DNA from 2 places in the Vibrio pomeroyi genome. Region 1 is predicted to be linked to the other one. Evidence: riboswitches for the same ligand, from Rfam matches in the RefSeq annotation. Region 1 holds a riboswitch; the other holds the start of a gene.
What was found. A riboswitch is a leader RNA that binds a small molecule or an ion and turns the genes downstream of it on or off. The one in region 1 is predicted to bind lysine.
Positions count from the first base shown of each region.

Region 1 (10,070 bases):
TCTTTTATAACACCGATAAAAAGGACAAGATTGCCCATGGTCTTCAAGAAGTGATTGATGGTGATAACTGGCTACCAAGAAAAGTGACCAATCAACTGCTGTTTTACTACCGTAATATGGTCAATACCAACACAACACCAACCAATGTCGACTTAACCATTCGAGAGATTCAGGTTATTCGTTGCCTTCAATCCGGCTCATCCAACACACAAATCGCCGATGACTTGTTTATTAGTGAGTTCACGGTTAAGTCCCACCTCTATCAAATATTCCGTAAGTTAGCGGTTAAAAATAGAGTCCAAGCCATCGCCTGGGCTAACCAGAACCTACTTGCATAATTGATCCGCTTCTTAAACTGACGATAATTTTGAGGGAAGCTCTAATAAACCATAGGTATTGTTGCTGAATTTTCGACATAACTTATGCTAGAGTTGCCCTCAGAAATATCAACCACTCAGGTTGAATCAATAATTATTATAGATAAAGGGTCTTATCATGATCAAAAAGTGCCTTTTCCCGGCAGCTGGCTACGGTACACGTTTTTTACCAGCAACTAAGTCAATGCCAAAAGAAATGATGCCTGTTGTAAACAAACCTCTTATTGAATATGGCGTAGAAGAAGCAATCGAAGCTGGCATGGACGGCATGTGTATTGTTACTGGCCGCGGTAAGCACTCAATCATGGATCACTTCGATAAGAACTACGAGCTTGAGCACCAGATCAGCGGCACCAATAAAGAAGACCTTCTAGTAAATATCCGTGAAACGATTGAAGCAGCAAACTTCACTTACATCCGCCAACGCGAGATGAAAGGTCTAGGTCACGCTATCCTAACGGGTCGTGAACTAGTTGGTGATGAGCCGTTCGCAGTTGTGCTTGCCGATGACCTTTGTGTGAACGAGCAACAAGGCGTGCTGGCTCAAATGGTTGCACTGTACAAGCAGTTCCGCTGTTCTATCGTTGCAGTTCAAGAAGTACCAGAAGAAGAGACACATAAATACGGTGTTATCTCTGGCGAGATGATCAAAGACGATCTTTTCCGTGTCGATGACATGGTCGAGAAACCTGAACAAGGTACAGCGCCAAGCAACCTAGCAATCATTGGTCGTTATATTCTGACTCCAGATATCTTCGAGCTGATCGAACAGACTGAACCAGGTAAAGGCGGCGAGATCCAAATTACTGATGCATTGCTTAAACAAGCGAAAGCGGGCTGTGTATTGGCTTACAAATTTAAAGGCCAACGTTTTGATTGCGGTAGTGTTGAAGGCTACATCGAAGCAACAAACTACTGCTTTGAAAACCTATACAAGAAAGACCAAAAGCAAGTTGAGCTAGGCAAACATTCAACGCAAAAAGAAGCATAACGGCTCTATAAGAAGTAACGTTTCGAATTTTAAAAGGGTGGCTCTTTGAGTCGCCCTTTTTTGTTTACTGTTTTTTTATCCAGTAAAACTTTGCACAAATCTCACTCTATGTAATACTTTAGCCACTTAAAATTACATGGTCTGTTGAGATGGATAAAATAGAAATTAGAGGCGCTCGTACGCATAACCTCAAAGACGTTAACCTTACAATTCCCCGCGATAAACTCACGGTTATCACAGGGTTATCCGGTTCAGGAAAGTCGTCACTTGCGTTTGATACTCTCTACGCAGAAGGGCAACGTCGCTATGTTGAGTCTTTGTCTGCCTACGCTCGCCAATTTCTATCTCTTATGGAAAAACCCGATGTAGACCACATCGAAGGTTTATCTCCGGCTATCTCGATAGAGCAAAAATCGACGTCTCATAACCCTCGCTCAACCGTAGGTACCATTACCGAAGTCTATGATTACCTGAGACTACTTTACGCTCGAGCGGGTGAACCTCGCTGTCCGGATCACAACATCCCCCTAGCTGCGCAAACCATCAGTCAAATGGTGGACAAGGTACTTGAGTTACCTGCAGGCTCAAAGATGATGTTACTTGCGCCGATCGTTAAAGAGCGTAAGGGCGAACACGTAAAGACACTAGAAAACTTAGCGGCTCAAGGCTTTATTCGTGCACGTATTGATGGTGAGACCTGTGACCTATCCGATCCTCCAGCACTTGAACTGCACAAGAAACACACCATTGAAGTAGTAGTTGATCGATTTAAGGTGCGCCCTAATCTACAGCAACGACTCGCTGAATCGTTTGAAACAACACTGGAGCTATCTGGCGGTATTGCAGTCGTCGGTTGGATGGACGAAACAGACCAAGAAGAGATCGTGTTCTCAGCAAACTTCGCTTGTCCAAAGTGTGGTTACAGCATGCAAGAACTTGAGCCTCGCTTGTTCTCATTCAACAACCCAGCAGGCGCATGTGGTACGTGTGATGGACTTGGTGTTCAACAATATTTTGACCCGAGCCGAGTGATTTTGGATGAAAACCTAAGCATCGCCGAAGGTGCGATTAAAGGCTGGGATCAAAAGAACTACTACTATTTTCAGATGCTAACATCACTGTCAGAGCATTATGGTTTCGATCTGTTTGCGCCGTTTAACTCTCTACCAAAGAAGACTCAAGAGATCATTCTCAAAGGTTCTGGCCGCACTGAGGTTGAATTCAAATACATCAATGACCGTGGCGATATCCGCGTTAAGCGTCACCCGTTTGAAGGTATTTTAAATACACTAGAGCGTCGCTACCGTGATACGGAATCAAGCTCAGTTCGAGAGGATCTTGCTAAATACATCTCTACGAAGTCATGCTCTAACTGTGATGGTACTCGTCTGAGACTAGAAGCTCGAAATGTATTTATCGGCGATACAACACTGCCTGAAATCGTTGAGCTTAGTATTGCTGATGCACTACAATTTTTCCAAGAGTTGAAGTTAGACGGCCAACGTGGGCAGATCGCTGATAAAGTGATGAAAGAGATCAATGACCGCCTACATTTCTTGGTTAACGTTGGTTTGAACTACCTTAACCTATCACGCAGTGCTGAAACTCTATCAGGTGGTGAGGCACAACGAATTCGTTTGGCGAGTCAGATCGGTGCGGGCTTAGTGGGTGTCATGTACGTACTAGATGAGCCATCAATTGGCCTCCACCAGCGTGATAATGAGCGTCTACTGCAAACCTTGGTACACTTGAGAGACCTAGGCAATACGGTACTTGTTGTAGAACATGATGAAGATGCTATTCGCTGTGCAGACCATGTCATCGATATTGGCCCTGGCGCTGGTGTTCACGGTGGTCACGTAGTCGCAGAAGGCACCATGCAAGACATCATCGACAACCCGAACTCTTTAACCGGCCAATATCTGAGTGGTGTGAAAGAAATTGAAGTACCAAAACAACGAACACCAATCGACAAGAAGAAAGTCGTAGAGATCGTTGGAGCGACAGGTAACAACCTAAAGAATGTCACGGCAACTATTCCAGTTGGATTATTTAGCTGTATTACGGGTGTATCGGGTTCAGGTAAATCGACATTAATTAACGACACCTTCTTCAAAGTTGCTCACACTCAACTTAATGGCGCAACCACAGCAGTACCGGCAAAACATAAAAAGATTAAAGGGTTAGAGCATTTCGATAAGGTAATCGATATTGATCAAAGCCCAATAGGACGCACACCAAGATCAAACCCTGCGACCTATACTGGTATCTTCACTCCTATTCGTGAACTTTTTGCTGGCACACAAGAGTCACGTTCACGTGGTTACAAAGCAGGAAGATTCAGCTTTAACGTACGTGGCGGGCGCTGTGAAGCGTGTCAGGGCGATGGCGTTATCAAGGTAGAAATGCACTTCTTACCTGATGTGTATGTTCCGTGTGATGTGTGTAAAGGAAAGCGCTACAACCGTGAAACACTAGAAGTTCGCTACAAGGGTAAAACCATCGACGAAGTTCTTGAGATGACTGTTGAAGATGCTCGTGAGTTCTTTAATCCAGTTCCAGTGATTGCACGTAAACTGCAAACGCTTATGGATGTGGGTCTTTCGTACATTCGCTTAGGCCAAGCGGCAACCACCTTATCTGGCGGTGAAGCACAACGTGTTAAATTGGCTCGCGAGCTGTCTAAACGAGATACAGGCAAAACCTTATACATTCTCGATGAGCCCACAACAGGTCTTCATTTCCACGATATCCAGCAGCTATTAACGGTACTGCATCGACTGCGTGATCACGGTAATACGGTTGTAGTAATTGAGCACAATCTAGATGTCGTAAAAACAGCTGACTGGATCTTAGATTTAGGCCCAGAAGGCGGACAAGGCGGTGGTGAGATTGTTGCAGAGGGTACACCTGAAGATGTGGCGTTAGTCGAAGGTTCGTACACCGCTCGCTTCCTTAAGCCTATGTTAAATTTGAACTAGGTGTAAAATAGCGCCCTGCGAGCAGACAGAAAAATGTTAAAGTAACAGAGCTTGTTTCAAAAGGAACAAGCTCTGTTTTTATAAGGTTAGGGATTTATGGCAACAATACATACTAGCGGTACCCAGCTAGAAAATCAGGTCACTCAGTTACCACTCAACAAAGCATTCCTCGCTTCATTAGCTGTTGTGTTCTTGCTCGCCATGCATTTCTTCATGCCTAATCCAGGGGGCTCAGGCCTTGCTCTATCCTTTAACCCTACCACTTGGTTAGCACTGAGCTTCACCTTAGCCATCGGCTTTTATCAACTCGCGACCAATCGAGTACTCAAGTATTCCAAGTTAACCATAGGCTTGCTGATAAGCTGCGTGATACTCACATTGCCGATTCTATACAGCAATGCTTCGCCGGAAGGAGCTTCAGGTCGATTACTTGGGTTATGGGCTGGCTTTGCCTTATTCGTGGTTCTTCAACAATTCAAATTCAGTAATAAACATAAACAGCGCATGCTGTGGTTCATCGTACTTGCTGTCGTCATACAAGCATTGTTTGGCTATGTGCAATATTTTTTGCTGGAGCCTGGTAACCTATTTGGTTACAACACTGAAGCTAATCGTCCTTATGGAATCTTCCAACAACCAAATGTGATGGCTAGTTTTTTAGCGACGGGTTTTGTCCTTTCTGCTTACCTATTAGCGAGGCAGCCAGCCAAGTACAACCATAAAATTAGCGAATCATTTTTACTCTACCTGACACCAACGTTAACGGTACCACTGCTGATCATCATCGCATCACGCACAGGTTGGTTAGCAGCACTCATTGGGTTCGTGTGTATTCTGCCTTACCTTTACAAGTTCTCGACCAAAAAACGCTTCTACGGATGGTGTGCATCCGTTGCTGTCGGTATCGTGGTTGCGTTTACGGTAATCAACCTCAGCGCTACAGATAGTATCGCTAGCAAGAAAGCGAACTTAGAAAGCCCGCGCGCTTACACCTTTCCACAAGCATTAGACATGATGATCGAAAAGCCATTTACCGGTTATGGCTACGGAAAGTTCGAATCTGAATACACACTATATACGGCTCGCCAGCATCAACTGAACTCAAATTATCATCCGGGGCTTCCCTCTATGGATCACCCGCACAATGAGTTTCTTTTTTGGGGTGTTGAAGGTGGCATAATACCAATCATAGGAATCTTGATTGCCGCGGTGTTAGTAATGTCTCGTATAGCAAGTTCAGCAAAAGGCACACGCCTGGCATTACTTGCGCTGTTTATACCGATACTCTTGCACTCTCAACTGGAGTATCCGTTTTATCATTCGGCGATTCATTGGATAACCTTCATCATTCTGATTTACTGGGTGGATCAGCGTGCCTCACGTCACTATCAGCAGCCGTTCAGTATCATCAGCAAAACACTATTCAGAGTGAACAGTTTGGTATTACCAATCCTAGTGAGCTTCTATATGTTGAGCGCGCTACACACTAACTATGTACTGACTAAATTCGAGCGATCTACACCTAAAAACCCAGATATTCTCAAACAAGTAACTAACCCAGTAGTTTGGAAAGATCGCTACGACTGGGACATCTACAGCACTTACCTTAATATTGGTCTGTATAAAGCCGACCCGAGCCTTATACAGCCTTACATCGATTGGTCACTGGAGATCATAAAGAGCAAACCAAGACCAGCTTTCTACAGCAATCTGATTCTGGCGTATCAAGGCCTAGGTGAAGAAAGTAAGGCAGAGCAAATTCGTAGCGAAGCGAACTTTTTATTCCCTAACAGAGACTTTTCAAAGGTTCAGTATAAGAAAGTATCACAGGTAGAAGATAACGTTTCGTCTGCAGAATAATGTTAAGAATTCGCAACGCAAGCTTCACTTAGTAGGCAGTAGGAGCTTGGGGTAGATACAAAAAAGCGCACGATCTCTCGTGCGCTTTTATTTTTAATTTCAGTTTATTGCAGCTATTTCAAAACATCTTTTAGCGCTTTTAAGCACAGCGCGACATTCTCTTTACGAGCACCGTAGCCCATTAGGCCGATACGCCACGCTTTGCCCGCTAGAGAACCAAGTCCGGCACCAATCTCAAGGTTATACTCTTCTAAAAGCTGAGTTCTGATTTTTGCTTCATCAATCCCTTCAGGGAAATAAAGTGCGTTAAGTTGTGGTAAGCGGCTATCTTCATCAACCACAAACTTCAGCCCTAAAGCTTCGACGCCCTCTTTCAACTCTTGATGCATTGAGTGATGGCGAGACCAGGCATTATCTAGGCCTTCATTTTTTAGTAGCACAAGAGACTCATGCAGCGCATAAAGACTGTTTACAGGTGCAGTATGATGATAGCTACGCTTACCTTCGCCACTCCAATAACCTAATACCAAGCTCTGGTCTAGGAACCAACTTTGCACTGGTGATTGACGCGCCTTCATTTTCTCAACCGCACGCTGAGAGAAAGTCACTGGAGATAAACCTGGCACACAAGATAGACATTTCTGGCTACCAGAATAAACCGCATCAAGCTGCCATTCATCAACCAGCAATGGCACACCACCTAATGATGTCACCGCATCGACAATCGTTAACGCATCAAGCTGACGAGCAATAGCCGAGATAGCTTGAGCATCCGATAGTGCTCCAGTTGATGTCTCTGCATGCACAAATGCAACGGCAACAGCATCAGGGTTTTCAGATAATGCTTTTTCTACTTTGTCGACAGAAACAGGCTTGCCCCACTCGTCATCAACAAGGATGGCTTCACCACCGCAGCGAACAACATTCTCGCGCATACGCTCACCGAAAACACCGTTACGACAAACAATGACCTTTTCACCAGGCTCAATCAGATTAACAAAACAAGTTTCCATACCTGCGCTACCCGGCGCAGAAACGGCAATCGTAAATTCATTCTCCGTTTGGAAAGCATATTTAAGAAGCTGTTTAAGCTCATCCATCATCGCAATAAACAGCGGATCTAGATGACCAATTGTCGGACGGCTTAGAGCCTGCAGTACTTGAGGTGAGATATCAGAAGGACCAGGTCCCATTAACGTTCGGTGTGGTGGATAAAAGCTATCGATAGCAGTCGTGAGTGTTAAATTAGACATGTACATCCCTTACGTTAATGTTGTGAACAATCCACCCTAAAGCAAATTGATTACCTCAGCAATTAGCCATAAGTATTGAGGTCAAACCACTGTCACATAATTGTTAAAATTATTTTTCAATTATCTCAAGTTACGGATTGACATTGCTACCACAAAAACGTTCAATGAAACGGCTATCTAGCAGAAGAGGAGCACTGCCCAGGCAGATGTTTTGTGGAACCGCATTTCCAATACAAAACATTTATGGGGAGCAGTGCCGAGATAATAAAAGGATGCAGGACCTTTATTATCGGTTGAGCGGGCTGAATCCCTTCAACTGTCGCCATTTCTATATGGTGAAGAGCTTCTGAGGTTACTATTCTAATAATTCCTCTCTTTTTGCTCTAAAACTCTCTTCGAAAAACATCGGACGTTGGATTACCCAACCGTAATTTTATTTTAGGAAGTCGTGGGAGATATATCGTGAGTGCATCTAATGTAGCTGGTTCTTTTAATGTCGCTAAGTTTGGTGGAACAAGTGTTGCCAACTTTGAAGCAATGAGCCGTTGTGCTGCCATTATTGAAAACAACTCAAATACGAAACTTGTCGTAAGCAGTGCATGTTCTGGCGTGACCAACTTGCTAGTGGAACTCGCAAATGGAGTTCAAGATAAAGCTCGCCGCCAAGAATTGATGACGCAGTTAACTGACATCCACAATGCTATTCTTGACCAACTTGCTGACCCAATCAGCATCGAAAAAGAAGTTCACAGCATTCTTGATGACATTGCGAGCGCAGCTGAAGCCGCATCATTTCAAGCAAGTACTAAGCTGACTGATCACCTTGTAGCATGTGGCGAGTTGATGTCGACACACATCCTTGCTCAAATCCTTCGCGAGCGCGGAACACCTGCGGTTCGTTTCGATATCAGAGAAGTGATGCGCACCAATGATGATTTCGGAAAAGCAGAACCACAGCTAGAAGAGATTGCTGCTTTGGCAAAAGAGAAATTGATTCCACTGTGCCAGCAACAAGTTGTCGTTACCCAAGGCTTTATCGGTGCTGATATCGAAGGTAACACCACGACTTTAGGCCGCGGTGGCAGCGATTACTCAGCAGCGCTTATTGCAGAATCTGTACAAGCGATTGGCTTAGAGATCTGGACTGATGTTCCGGGTATCTATACTACCGATCCACGTATTGCACCTAAAGCTTCTCCTATCCCAGAGATCAGCTTCAGTGAAGCATCGGAAATGGCAAACTTTGGCGCGAAGATCTTACACCCATCGACTCTCGTTCCTGCACTGCGCCATCAAATTCCAGTATTTGTCGGTTCTTCAAAAGCACCAGAATTAGGTGGAACTTGGATTCGCCAGCAAGTAGAAAGCTCTCCTCTATTCAGAGCACTTGCCCTACGCTGCAATCAAACCATGGTTACATTGCGAAGCGCTAATATGTTCCATGCTTACGGTTTCCTTGCGAAAGTGTTTGAGATCCTTGCTAAACATAAGATCTCCGTCGATCTTATCACCACATCAGAGATCAGCGTTTCACTGACACTGGATCAAACAGACACATCAGGTGGTGCTCCCGAATTACCAGAAGCAGCGCGTATTGAGCTTGAAGAACTGTGTTCTGTCGATATTGAGCATGACCTGTGCCTGGTTGCTCTTATTGGTAACAACATGAGCGAAAGCAAAGGCTATGCAAAGCAGGTGTTCGGCACTCTAGAAGACTTCAACCTGCGAATGATTTGTTACGGAGCAAGCCCTCATAACCTGTGCTTCCTGCTGAATGAGTCTGTGTCTAAGCTAGCGATTCAGAAACTTCACCAAGAATTATTTGAGTAGAAAGCCCTTTTATCATCGACAGATAGATAACTAAACCACAAATACAAAAGGGTTGCTATTAAGCAACCCTTTCTCTTTTTTACTTTACGAATCAAAGGTCGTCATAGATTCAAACTAGTTAATGTTTGGACCTAACCACTTCTCAGCTTCCAACATATCCCAGCCTTTACGATCGGCATAGCTATCCACTTGATCCTGTTGAATCTGTGCAATAGCAAAGTATCGAGCATCTGGGTGTGAAAAGTACATACCAGACACAGAAGCACCAGGCCACATCGCATAGCTCGACGTTAATGACATATCAATCGCTTTCTCGACATCCATTAACTCCCACAACGTACCTTTCTCGGTATGCTCTGGGCAAGCAGGGTAACCTGGAGCAGGACGAATGCCTTGGTATTTCTCACGAATCAAATCATCGTTCGATAAGTCTTCATCTGGCGAGTAACCCCAAATATCCTTTCTCACTTCTTTATGCAGGTACTCCGCGAACGCTTCAGCCAATCGATCAGCGACCGCTTGGATCATGATGGCATTGTAATCATCGCCATTCGCTTTGTATTCATCAGCCAATTCACGTTCACCAATACCGCCAGTTACCGCAAAACCACCAATCCAGTCCGCTTTACCGCTTTCTTTTGGAGCGATGTAATCAGACAAACAGTAGTTAAAGCCTTTTGGTTTCTCTGTCTGTTGGCGAAGGTTATGCAGAACCTTTAACACCTCAGTACGAGATTCATCGGTATACACTTCAATGTCATCACCGACACTGTTGGCA
Region 1 is NZ_AP025506.1:305,001-315,070, reverse strand. Features, by position in the region: gene OCV12_RS01455 (LuxR C-terminal-related transcriptional regulator) at 1-338, shown strand, start outside; gene galU (UTP--glucose-1-phosphate uridylyltransferase GalU) at 496-1,368, shown strand; gene uvrA (excinuclease ABC subunit UvrA) at 1,518-4,349, shown strand; gene OCV12_RS01440 (PglL family O-oligosaccharyltransferase) at 4,446-6,209, shown strand; gene OCV12_RS01435 (pyridoxal-phosphate-dependent aminotransferase family protein) at 6,323-7,462, opposite strand; lysine riboswitch at 7,639-7,816, shown strand; gene lysC (lysine-sensitive aspartokinase 3) at 7,925-9,292, shown strand; gene metH (methionine synthase) at 9,407-10,070, opposite strand, start outside.

Region 2 (10,070 bases), 910 kb from region 1:
AGGTAGTTACCCCACCCATCAAATACCGTCACTTGAGGTAAGCCCAATAAACCGGCTTGTAAATAAGCGCGGTTCGCACTTAAATCCAAAACCTGAAACTTCGCTCTCGCAAGACCTTGTTCTGAAAGTGCTTGAACGGCGATATCAGCAACAGGGATTGGCACTGGGTAAGGTGCAATCACTTTCAACAATACATCGATAAGCTCTTGGTTCGCTAGCGTAAAACCACAACGTAAACCGGCTAATGCAAAAGCTTTAGACAAAGTACGAAGAATCGCTAGGTTCGGGTACTGTTCAAGCAAATCAACGGTTGATGCTTCAGGACAGAAATCAATATACGCTTCGTCCATCACTACAATCGCTTTGCCTTGAGTCATCTCAAGCAGCTTGATGATGTCTTTTCGATTAACCAAATTACCAGTTGGGTTATTTGGGCTACAAACAAACACCACTTTCACGTTATCTAGTTGCGCTTCAATCGCAGGAAGATCCAGTTGCCATTCAGAAGTTAGAGGCACAACTTTACGCTCAACACCGATCGTCTCTGCACTGATAGCGTACATACCGTAAGTAGGTGGGCAGTAAAGAATAGCGTCTTCATTCGGCTCACAGAAAGCACGAATCAATAACTCGATGCCTTCATCAGCACCACGAGTCGTCAGTGTTTGCTCTGGTTTCACACCTGCATATTGTGCGTAAGCGTCAATCAACTCTTTAGGCTGACATTCGCTGTAGCGATTAAGACGAGACAGGTTTAGGTTGTACTCGTTATCAAACGGAGATTCGTTGGCGTTTAGCCATACATCACCCGTCCCGCCAATGCGTCTTGCAGACAAGTAAGGTGTTAGAGCCTGAACTTGTTTTCTTGCTAACTTTTCCATGCCCAACCCTTACTTCGCTTTATTTAACTTTTCAACTCGGATAGTCACAGCGCGTTTGTGTGCATCCAAGCCTTCGGCTTCCGCCATTGTTACTACAGTGGGCGCTAGGCCTTTCAAACCATCGGCGGTTAGCTCTTGTACTGTCATACGCTTAGAGAAATCAGCCAAACCTAGGCTTGAATACGTCTTCGTGTAACCGTAAGTCGGTAATACGTGGTTTGTACCAGACGCATAATCGCCCGCAGATTCTGGAGACCAGTCGCCAAGGAAGATTGAGCCTGCATTGTCTAACAATGGCAGCAGTTCACGTGGATTCTTGGTTTGAACAATCAAGTGCTCAGGACCGTAGAAGTTTGAAATCGCAATCGCTTGAGTGATTGATTCAGCAATGATAATTAAGCTTGAAGCCAATGCTTGCTGAGCGATGTTCGCGCGAGACAACTCTTTCAGTTGTTTCTGAACCGCTTCCGTTACTTGGTCAGCAATCACTGGAGATGGCGTTACCAATACTACTTGAGAGTCAGGGCCGTGTTCAGCTTGGCTCAACAAATCCGCTGCAATGAAGTCGGCATCGGCTGTTTCATCAGCAATCACCAACACTTCAGATGGGCCTGCTGGCATATCAATCGCTGCACCGCGGAAGTCATTGCTCACTTGGCGCTTCGCTTCCGTCACGTAGGCATTACCTGGGCCGAAGATCTTATCGACTTTAGCGACACTCTCGGTACCGTAAGCCATTGCAGCAACCGCTTGACCACCACCAACGTTGTAAACTTCATCGATTTTACAAAGCTTAGCGACATACAAGATTTCATCAGCGATTGGCGGAGGTGAACAAAGCACCACCTTACGACAACCTGCGATTTGTGCAGGTACACCTAACATAAGAACCGTTGACGGAAGTGGTGCACTGCCACCTGGAATATAAAGGCCAACAGTATTAATCGCGCGAGTCACTTGCTCACACACAACACCCGGTTGTGTCTCAACCTTAATCGGTTGAGGCTTTTGAGCTTCGTGGAACTTAGCAATGTTGCTATAAGCTTGCTCAAGCGCTTGCTTCATTTCTGGTGTTAGACGAGCGCACGCCTCTTCGATTTCATTTGAACTGACTCGAATAGATTCTGGAGTTACACCATCAAACTTTGCAGTCAGCTCTTTAAGCGCGGCATCGCCTTCATTTCGTACTTTTGCAATAACATCAGAAACAGTCGCTGTGATGTTTGCACCTTCAGTAATAGCTGGACGCTCTAATACCGAGTCTTGCTGTGATTCACTTAAAGATTGCCAAACAACGGTTCTCATCGTCACTACCCCATCATTTTTTCGATTGGTAATACTAGAATCGAGCTCGCACCCAACTCTTTAAGCTGTTCCATCGTTTCCCAGAACAAGTTCTCTGTACTTACTAGGTGCACGGCAACTTTGTCTTTGTCTGTCGATAGTGGAAGAACCGTTGGATCTTCAGCACCAGGCAGTAGTGCTTTGATTTGCTCTAGTTGAGAGGTTGGCGCGTGAAGCATGATGTACTTCGACTCTTTCGCTTGTTGAACACCCTGCATACGAGTCAGTAGTTTTTCAATCAATGCAGTTTTGTCAGCGTCGAACTCACCAACACGTTGAATCAGTGTTGCTTTAGATTGGAAGATAGCTTCTGCTTCTTTTAGGCCGTTCGCTTCTAGCGTCGCACCTGTAGAAACTAAATCGGCAATAGCGTCTGCAAGGCCAGCGCGAGGCGCGACTTCAACCGAGCCTGTTAGCATACAAGTGCTGAACTCAACACCCTGCTCGTCCATGTAGGCTTTAAGTAGTTGTGGGTAGGTTGTCGCAATACGTTTGCCCGCTAAGTCTTGTGGGCCGTTGTATTCTTCGTCTTTGTTGATAGCGATAGAAAGGCGGCAACCACCGAAGTCTAAACGACGTAGTGTGCGGAACTCTGAAGGCTCTTTAAGAGCAACACGGTCTAGACGAACTTCTTCTAGCTCATTTTCACCGATGAAACCAAGGTCAACTACACCATCCATGATAAGACCTGGGATGTCGTCATCACGAACCAGTAACAAGTCGATTGGCATATTTAGTGAGTGAACCACTAGGCGCTCACCCATGATGTTAAATTTAACACCACATTTTTTAAGTAGGTCTTGGCACTCTTTACTTAAGCGACCTTTCTTTTGAATTGCGATTCTTAGGCGTTGTGTCTGCATTGCTGTATCCCTGTGCAAATATTTGAATTTATTGATTATTTAAAAGCGCTAAAACTAAAAAACCCTCGGGGACTTTGTCATCCCGAGGGTTTAAATCTAAATTCTTTTGACTTAACCTCCGGGAGTAATCTTGCTCCCGGGTATACGTAAATCTCCCCGAAAGACTAGATAGGGTGATGATGGTGATGAATGTTCATTACTAATTTACGCATACTTATCAGCTCTTAGGTTGTTTGCTGTCTTGTCTCCACACTAACTAAGCTGACATCCTTTTTCAACCATTTATTCGAACTTTTTTCACGAAACTTAAAATTAAATTAACAGGCACAAAAAAGGGAGGCAAACGCCTCCCTGATAGTTTACTGATTAACTGTCAGTTTTAGCTTTTGCACGTCGCCATTTTGCAGCGAGAGAAGTAAGCCAATGCAAAACATACAGCAACAAACGTTAGAGACGCTGCGCCAAATGCGATGCCAATTGAAGATGTCATACCTAGAGTGATGAAACCAATGCACGATACGAACGCTACAGACAACGCGTATGGAAGCTGAGTCGATACGTGGTCGATGTGGTTACAGCGAGCACCAGTAGAAGACAGAATCGTCGTATCTGAGATTGGAGAACAGTGGTCACCAAATACTGCACCCGCTAGAACCGCACTTAGCATAGGAAGGATCAGTGCGATGTCCGATGCTGCTGCCATGTCACCCGCGATTGGTAGCATGATGCCGAATGTACCCCAAGATGTACCTGTAGAGAACGCCATAACGCCCGCTAGAAGGAACAACATCACCGGTAGCCAATGGTAATCAATGCTGCCTGTTACTAGAGATGATAGGTAAGAACCCGTTTTCATGTCACCGATTACAGAACCGATAGTCCATGCAAACACAAGAATCAGAATCGCGCCAAACATAGAGCTAGCACCGATCCACATTGTTCTTGCGATATCAGCCATAGATAGCTTTTGCTTGAATACTGTTGCTAGTGCTACTAGTAAACCGATTACACCACCGTAAACAAGAGACTTACCGACATCCGTGTTTTCGAATGCACCTAAAAGGTTGAATGCTTGACCATCAGCAGCCAGCGCTTGGCCACCTGTGTAAAGCATTGCAGCAACTGTCGCTACAATTAGCGATACGATTGGCATAACAAGATCAGAAACTGAACCGTTTTCACTCTCTTCGATATCTAGCTCTTCGTTTAGATCGTGAGCTTGCTTTTGATCGTTGTCGCCTTCAAAGCCACGGCCTTGAGATGCTTCAATTTCATGCTCACGCATCTTACCAACATCTAGACCGAACCAAGCCACTGCGAACACCATTAGTAGTGCAAATACAGCGTAGAAGTTCATTGGAATAAGACGAACGTAAGCACCCAGTGCAGAATATTCAGTTACACCGTGTGTTACTAAGATGCCACCAATAATAGTAATGATGTAAGCACCCCAGCTAGAAGCCGGCATGATCACACACATTGGAGCAGCAGTAGAATCGAGAATATAAGCAAGCTTAGCGCGAGATACGTAGAAACGGTCTGTTACAGGGCGAGAGATAGCACCTACCGCTAAGCTGTTGAAGTAGTCATCAACAAAGATGAATACACCTAGGAAAGCAGCAAGTAGTTTTGAACCACGTTTGCTCTTAACACGAGACTGAGCCCACTCAGCGAATGCACGAGTACCGCCAGACAGTGTTAATAGTGCAGTTGTCATTCCAAGAATAATTAGGAATGCGATGATGCTCATGTTCCAAGTGTTGATGCCACCATCTTCGATGAAAACACCAGATGCTTTAGTAAACACGTAGCTCGCTGCGTTACCTACTGAATAGTCAGCAAGTAAGATAGCACCCATGATGATACCGACACCCAAAGAAACCAATACACGGCGGGTAACAATAGCAAGACTTAAAGCCACAAGGGGCGGAAGCAAAGATAAAGGCGATGTTGCAAAATCTATTAAATTCATGATCTTCAAAAACCAGTTTTTTATTTGGCTAGAGATCTACTGCAGACAAACTTGATACAGCTTATCAAGTTCATGTTGAACTAAGCGAAAGGGAAGTGAACACTTCACCCAACCCTACAGTAGCGCTCCATAGTTTAAAATTAAGACTATGGCAGTGTTGTACCTATTGAGCACAACCCCAGCAAATTGCTTAGATATACAATTTACTTCGGCAATTACACCTTTCATTCCCGTTCATTGGCATCACCCCAACGGAAGTTACTTTTTATAATTGCACCTCTACGTGCGATAACATTATTAACCGTGCAAACCAGAGTTTAACAACAAATTAACCAAAGCATCGCATCAGGTAGCCGCAATTGTACTCATCAAGAGCAACAATGCAACATATCATTCCGAGAAAAATAGCTTTTTGTTAATGAACTAATCAATAGAAGAATAGTCTACACAAGTTAATTACTCCACCAGTCACATATCAGTTTTTTAGATAATCTTAATAATTATTATAAATTCGATAGAAATGTGCCTTTGAAATTTCAACTATTCATCTCACTTTTATATTTAAATATGTAATAGAAGAAATACTATTTGTTTTATTCCTAAGCTCTGTTTATTATTAGGATGATTATTTAGTTTACCTTGATGGAAAATATCATGTCTGAATTAACAAAAACTCTATTAAATATCCGTAGCCTTCGCGCATTCTCACGTGAATTAACTCTTGAGCAACTAGAAGAAGCGCTAGACAAGCTAACTATTGTTGTACAAGAGCGTCAAGAGTCTGAAGCTGAAGAACGTGCAGCTAAAGCAGAACAAGAAGCTAAGCTTTCTGCTATCGCTGAACAAATTGCAAAAGACGGAATTGATGTTGCAGATCTTATTGCAGCTCTTTCTGGCGAAGCAAAATCTAAAACAACTAAAGCTAAACGCGCTCCTCGTCCAGCGAAATACAAATACGTAGACGCAAACGGCGACGAGAAAACTTGGACAGGTCAAGGCCGTACGCCTTCAGCTATCCAAGAACAGCTAGATGCTGGTAAATCTCTAGAAGAGTTTGCTATCTAAGTTAAGCGTTCAGTTTACTGAGTGGGTAATCAATTACACACTTAGCAATAGAATTAATATTTAAGTCGACCAAAGTATTATTTACGGCTTCAATATATTCAGAAACAAAAAAGGCTCCTTTCGGAGCCTTTTTTATATTTTGTTACCCTTTAATGTTCTTTATAAACATAGATGCGCATTTGATAAACTCGTACGCATCGGATAAACAAAGTCTCTTATCTTTCCCAGTACGCTTCTTCTAGGCTATCTTCTCTTTCAGGAAGACCACGAGATAAACGTGGAGAGTGTTGAACTAACACTTCATAGCTAGCACGGTTTGAATATTTACAAACTTGTGAGAAAGAAGAATAGGTCAAAAATGAATGTTGGTGCTTACTTGAGTTTGGCACGTTTTCTTTGTGGTACTTATTCGCAGCCATATCATGTAATAAAGCCGATAAAGCAGCATCACCTGCACCATTCGTATTTTTGATTTTTTCCGGACCACCCATGTATGGCGCAATATGCGAATACACTTTAGTTGGGTTTTCACATAACTCTTTATGTGCAGGACGGCTAAATTCAAAACGGTTGAATTCCGCAATTGAACCTGGAAGTAGAGGCAGTGATGTTTCACGCTTCGCTGCGTCTTCCGTGTAACCCGCCATGAATAGGCCAACAGGGCCGGCAGTACATAGAACTAAGTCCACCCACTCTAGCGCTTTGTCTGAAGCAGCAAGCGGATCGCTTTCACCGGTTAGGGCTTCTGCTTCGTCTTCATTCATTGCAACAACCGTTACGTGCTGCTCTAAGAAGTCTTTCCAAAATTCTGGATCATCTTGAATAACGAACTTAGTACCTAGTGTTAAAACAACAGGCACATCGTATTTCTTCGCGTATTCAATCGCTTTCATTGTTGCTTCAGGCATAGGGTCACCTGGCTTACAACGAACTAAATAAGCAGTTAATACTAAAGCAGAAGCACTTTTGAAGATCTTTTCAGGAATGCTTTCTGGTTTTAGTTGGTTCATTTGTCCTTCGCTAATTGCGAAAGTACGTTCACCATCTTCTGTAATTAATGCAAAGCAGCGACCAATTGCGCCATCTACCCCTTGTAAATGGTTCAGATCCATTCTGCTTGATGTATTACATAAATAGCGGTAACCATAGCTACCAATCTTAATATCTTGGCTCATTACACCTAATAGTGTTGAACGGTCATCCGCCAATACTGAATAGTTGTGTAGTGTATTACCAATTGTGCCACCAGCGTATTCATTGGTAATCAGGCACTGTTCTTTTAATTCTTGATATAAAGATTCAGCGGCTTCGTCACCAATAACCAGTGAATGTCCCTTACTTAAACCGTACTTCTCAATAAGTTCAGAACTCACTTTTGCTTCAATATCCACCAAAGTTTGGTCAATACCAATAATATGAGTGCGTGACATTCTTTTACTGCTTTGAGCTTGGCTCACTAGAGGATCACGTGCGTGAACCGGAAAATAGTGCTTTGATTTACGTTGTCCAGGGAATTTCATAGGGCTAGTCTAAGTCAAGGGGAAATAGGTGGCGGATTCTACCGCGCTATATTTAACGCGGCAATCTTTCAAACTATAGCAAACGTTTGCCAGGGTATTTTTTTATTCGCCTTCCATAAAGCTTAAATCAGGCAGCATGCCCAAATGCTCGGCGTAACGCTTTTGATTAAACTCAGCGCCGTTTTTCATAACGTCAAATACTTCGATAGCCAATGCACATGCCATTGCAGCAATCGCCTCTTCACGAGGAGTGCCTGTCATCATTAATCGCATTAGCGTTTCTTTTACTTTTACAGGTTCGCCATCTTCAAGTTGATTTTCAATAATCTCGATCAGCTCTTCTTCTTGCATAAATTCATTTTGTTCAGACATTTTTTTATCTCAGGTCTTGGATTTCGAGCGACTATGCCACATATACTTCTGACATCCTAGCGACTCACCTCGCTCTCATGCGATTCTCTAACAAAGTCAGCGCACTATTTGTGCAAATGAAACTGTGATTCCGGTCTCGGATCTGTCACGGCGTTTCTCTTTCTGTTAGAATCTGCGACCAAGTAATAGTAACGGTGTTTAGACATGTCAGATATCAGCTCTGGAAACAGCGAAAAGAAAGTAATTGTCGGTATGTCCGGCGGTGTAGATTCGTCAGTATCGGCGTATCTTCTTCAGCAACAAGGCTATCAGGTAGAAGGCCTTTTCATGAAAAACTGGGAAGAAGACGATAACGAAGAATACTGCACGGCAGCTGAAGATCTTGCTGATGCTCAAGCGGTATGTGACAAACTAGGTATCCACCTTCACACCATTAACTTTGCTGCAGAATACTGGGACAACGTATTCGAATACTTCCTTGAAGAATACAAAGCAGGCCGTACGCCTAACCCAGATATCCTTTGTAACAAAGAAATCAAATTCAAAGCATTCTTAGAGTTTGCTGATGAAGTACTAGACGCAGACTACATCGCGATGGGTCACTACGTTCGTCGTACATTCCCTACTCAAGAAGAGCTAGATGCTGGCGTTAAACCAGAAATGCTACGTGGCCTAGACAGTAACAAAGACCAGAGCTATTTCCTATACACGCTAAGCTCAGATCAAGTAGCACGCAGCCTATTCCCTGTTGGTGAACTAGAGAAGCCTGAAGTACGACGTATTGCTGAAGAGCAAGACTTGATCACAGCGAAGAAAAAAGACTCTACAGGCATCTGCTTTATTGGTGAGCGTAAGTTCACTGAGTTCCTAGGCAAATACCTACCAGCGCAACCGGGTAACATTGAAACGCCAGAAGGCCAAGTGATTGGTCAACACCAAGGCTTGATGTACCACACACTAGGTCAACGTAAAGGCCTACATATCGGCGGCACCAAAGGTGGCGGCGGTAATGAAGAACCATGGTTTGTTGGTGAAAAAGATCTTAAGCGTAATGTACTTATCGCAGTACAAGGTAAAGACCACCCTCTTCTTAAATCAGAAGGTTTGATCGCATCTCAACTTCATTGGGTAAATCGCACACCAATTACTGAAGTTATGACATGCACGGTAAAAACACGTTACCGTCAAACAGATATTCCTTGTACAATCATCCCAATTGATGATGAGAACATTAAAGTTATTTTTGATGAGCCACAAATCGCGGTGACCCCAGGTCAATCTGCAGTGTTCTACCAAGGCGAAGTATGTCTTGGTGGTGGTATCATCGAAAAGCGCATCTAATCAATCAAACGACAAACGATAGAAGACAACTAGGAGTTACTACGTGGCTAATACACTTTATGACCGTACTATTGCTTTCGCCGGAATTTGCCAAGCTGTGGCTTTGGTTCAACAAGTAGCGAAAGACGGCCATTGTGATAAAGATGCCTTCGAAGCTTCACTCAGTGCCATTTTAAATACCAACCCAGCGAATACTGTTGGTGTATTTGGACGTGAAGCGAACCTAAAGCTTGGCCTTGAGTGCTTAGTAAAAGGTATCGATAGTACTCCAGCAGGTAGCGATATCACTCGTTACATCATCAGCTTGATGGCGCTTGAGCGTAAGCTATCTTCTCGCAACGACTCTATGTCTCAGCTTGGTGATCGCATTCAAACTGCAGAGCGCCAAACTGAACACTTTGATCTGTTTGACGAGCAAATGATCAGCAACCTTGCGAGTATCTACCTTGATGTTGTCAGCCCAATCGGCCCACGCATTCAGGTTTCTGGTACACCGTCTGTACTTCAACAGACATCGAGCCAACATAAGGTTCGCGCACTGCTTCTATCAGGGATTCGAAGCGCTGTGTTATGGCGTCAAGTTGGCGGCAAACGTCGCCACCTTATCTTCGGTCGCAAGAAGATGATCGAGCAGGCTCAAATCCTACTAGCTCGAATGTAATTTATTAGCTCGCGCCTCGTCGCGAGCTTGTTTTTTGTATCAACACATCTC
Region 2 is NZ_AP025506.1:1,217,408-1,227,477, reverse strand. Features, by position in the region: gene hisC (histidinol-phosphate transaminase) at 1-881, opposite strand, end outside; gene hisD (histidinol dehydrogenase) at 891-2,192, opposite strand; gene hisG (ATP phosphoribosyltransferase) at 2,192-3,088, opposite strand; His leader region at 3,142-3,277, opposite strand; gene OCV12_RS05470 (Na+/H+ antiporter NhaC family protein) at 3,468-5,060, opposite strand; lysine riboswitch at 5,173-5,350, opposite strand; gene OCV12_RS05465 (H-NS family histone-like protein) at 5,715-6,125, shown strand; gene OCV12_RS05460 (inosine/guanosine kinase) at 6,341-7,645, opposite strand; gene OCV12_RS05455 (hypothetical protein) at 7,748-8,017, opposite strand; gene mnmA (tRNA 2-thiouridine(34) synthase MnmA) at 8,222-9,358, shown strand; gene hflD (high frequency lysogenization protein HflD) at 9,402-10,019, shown strand.
Region 2: linked by a shared signal. The riboswitch ahead of OCV12_RS05470 (Na+/H+ antiporter NhaC family protein) and the one ahead of lysC (lysine-sensitive aspartokinase 3) in region 1 are both predicted to bind lysine.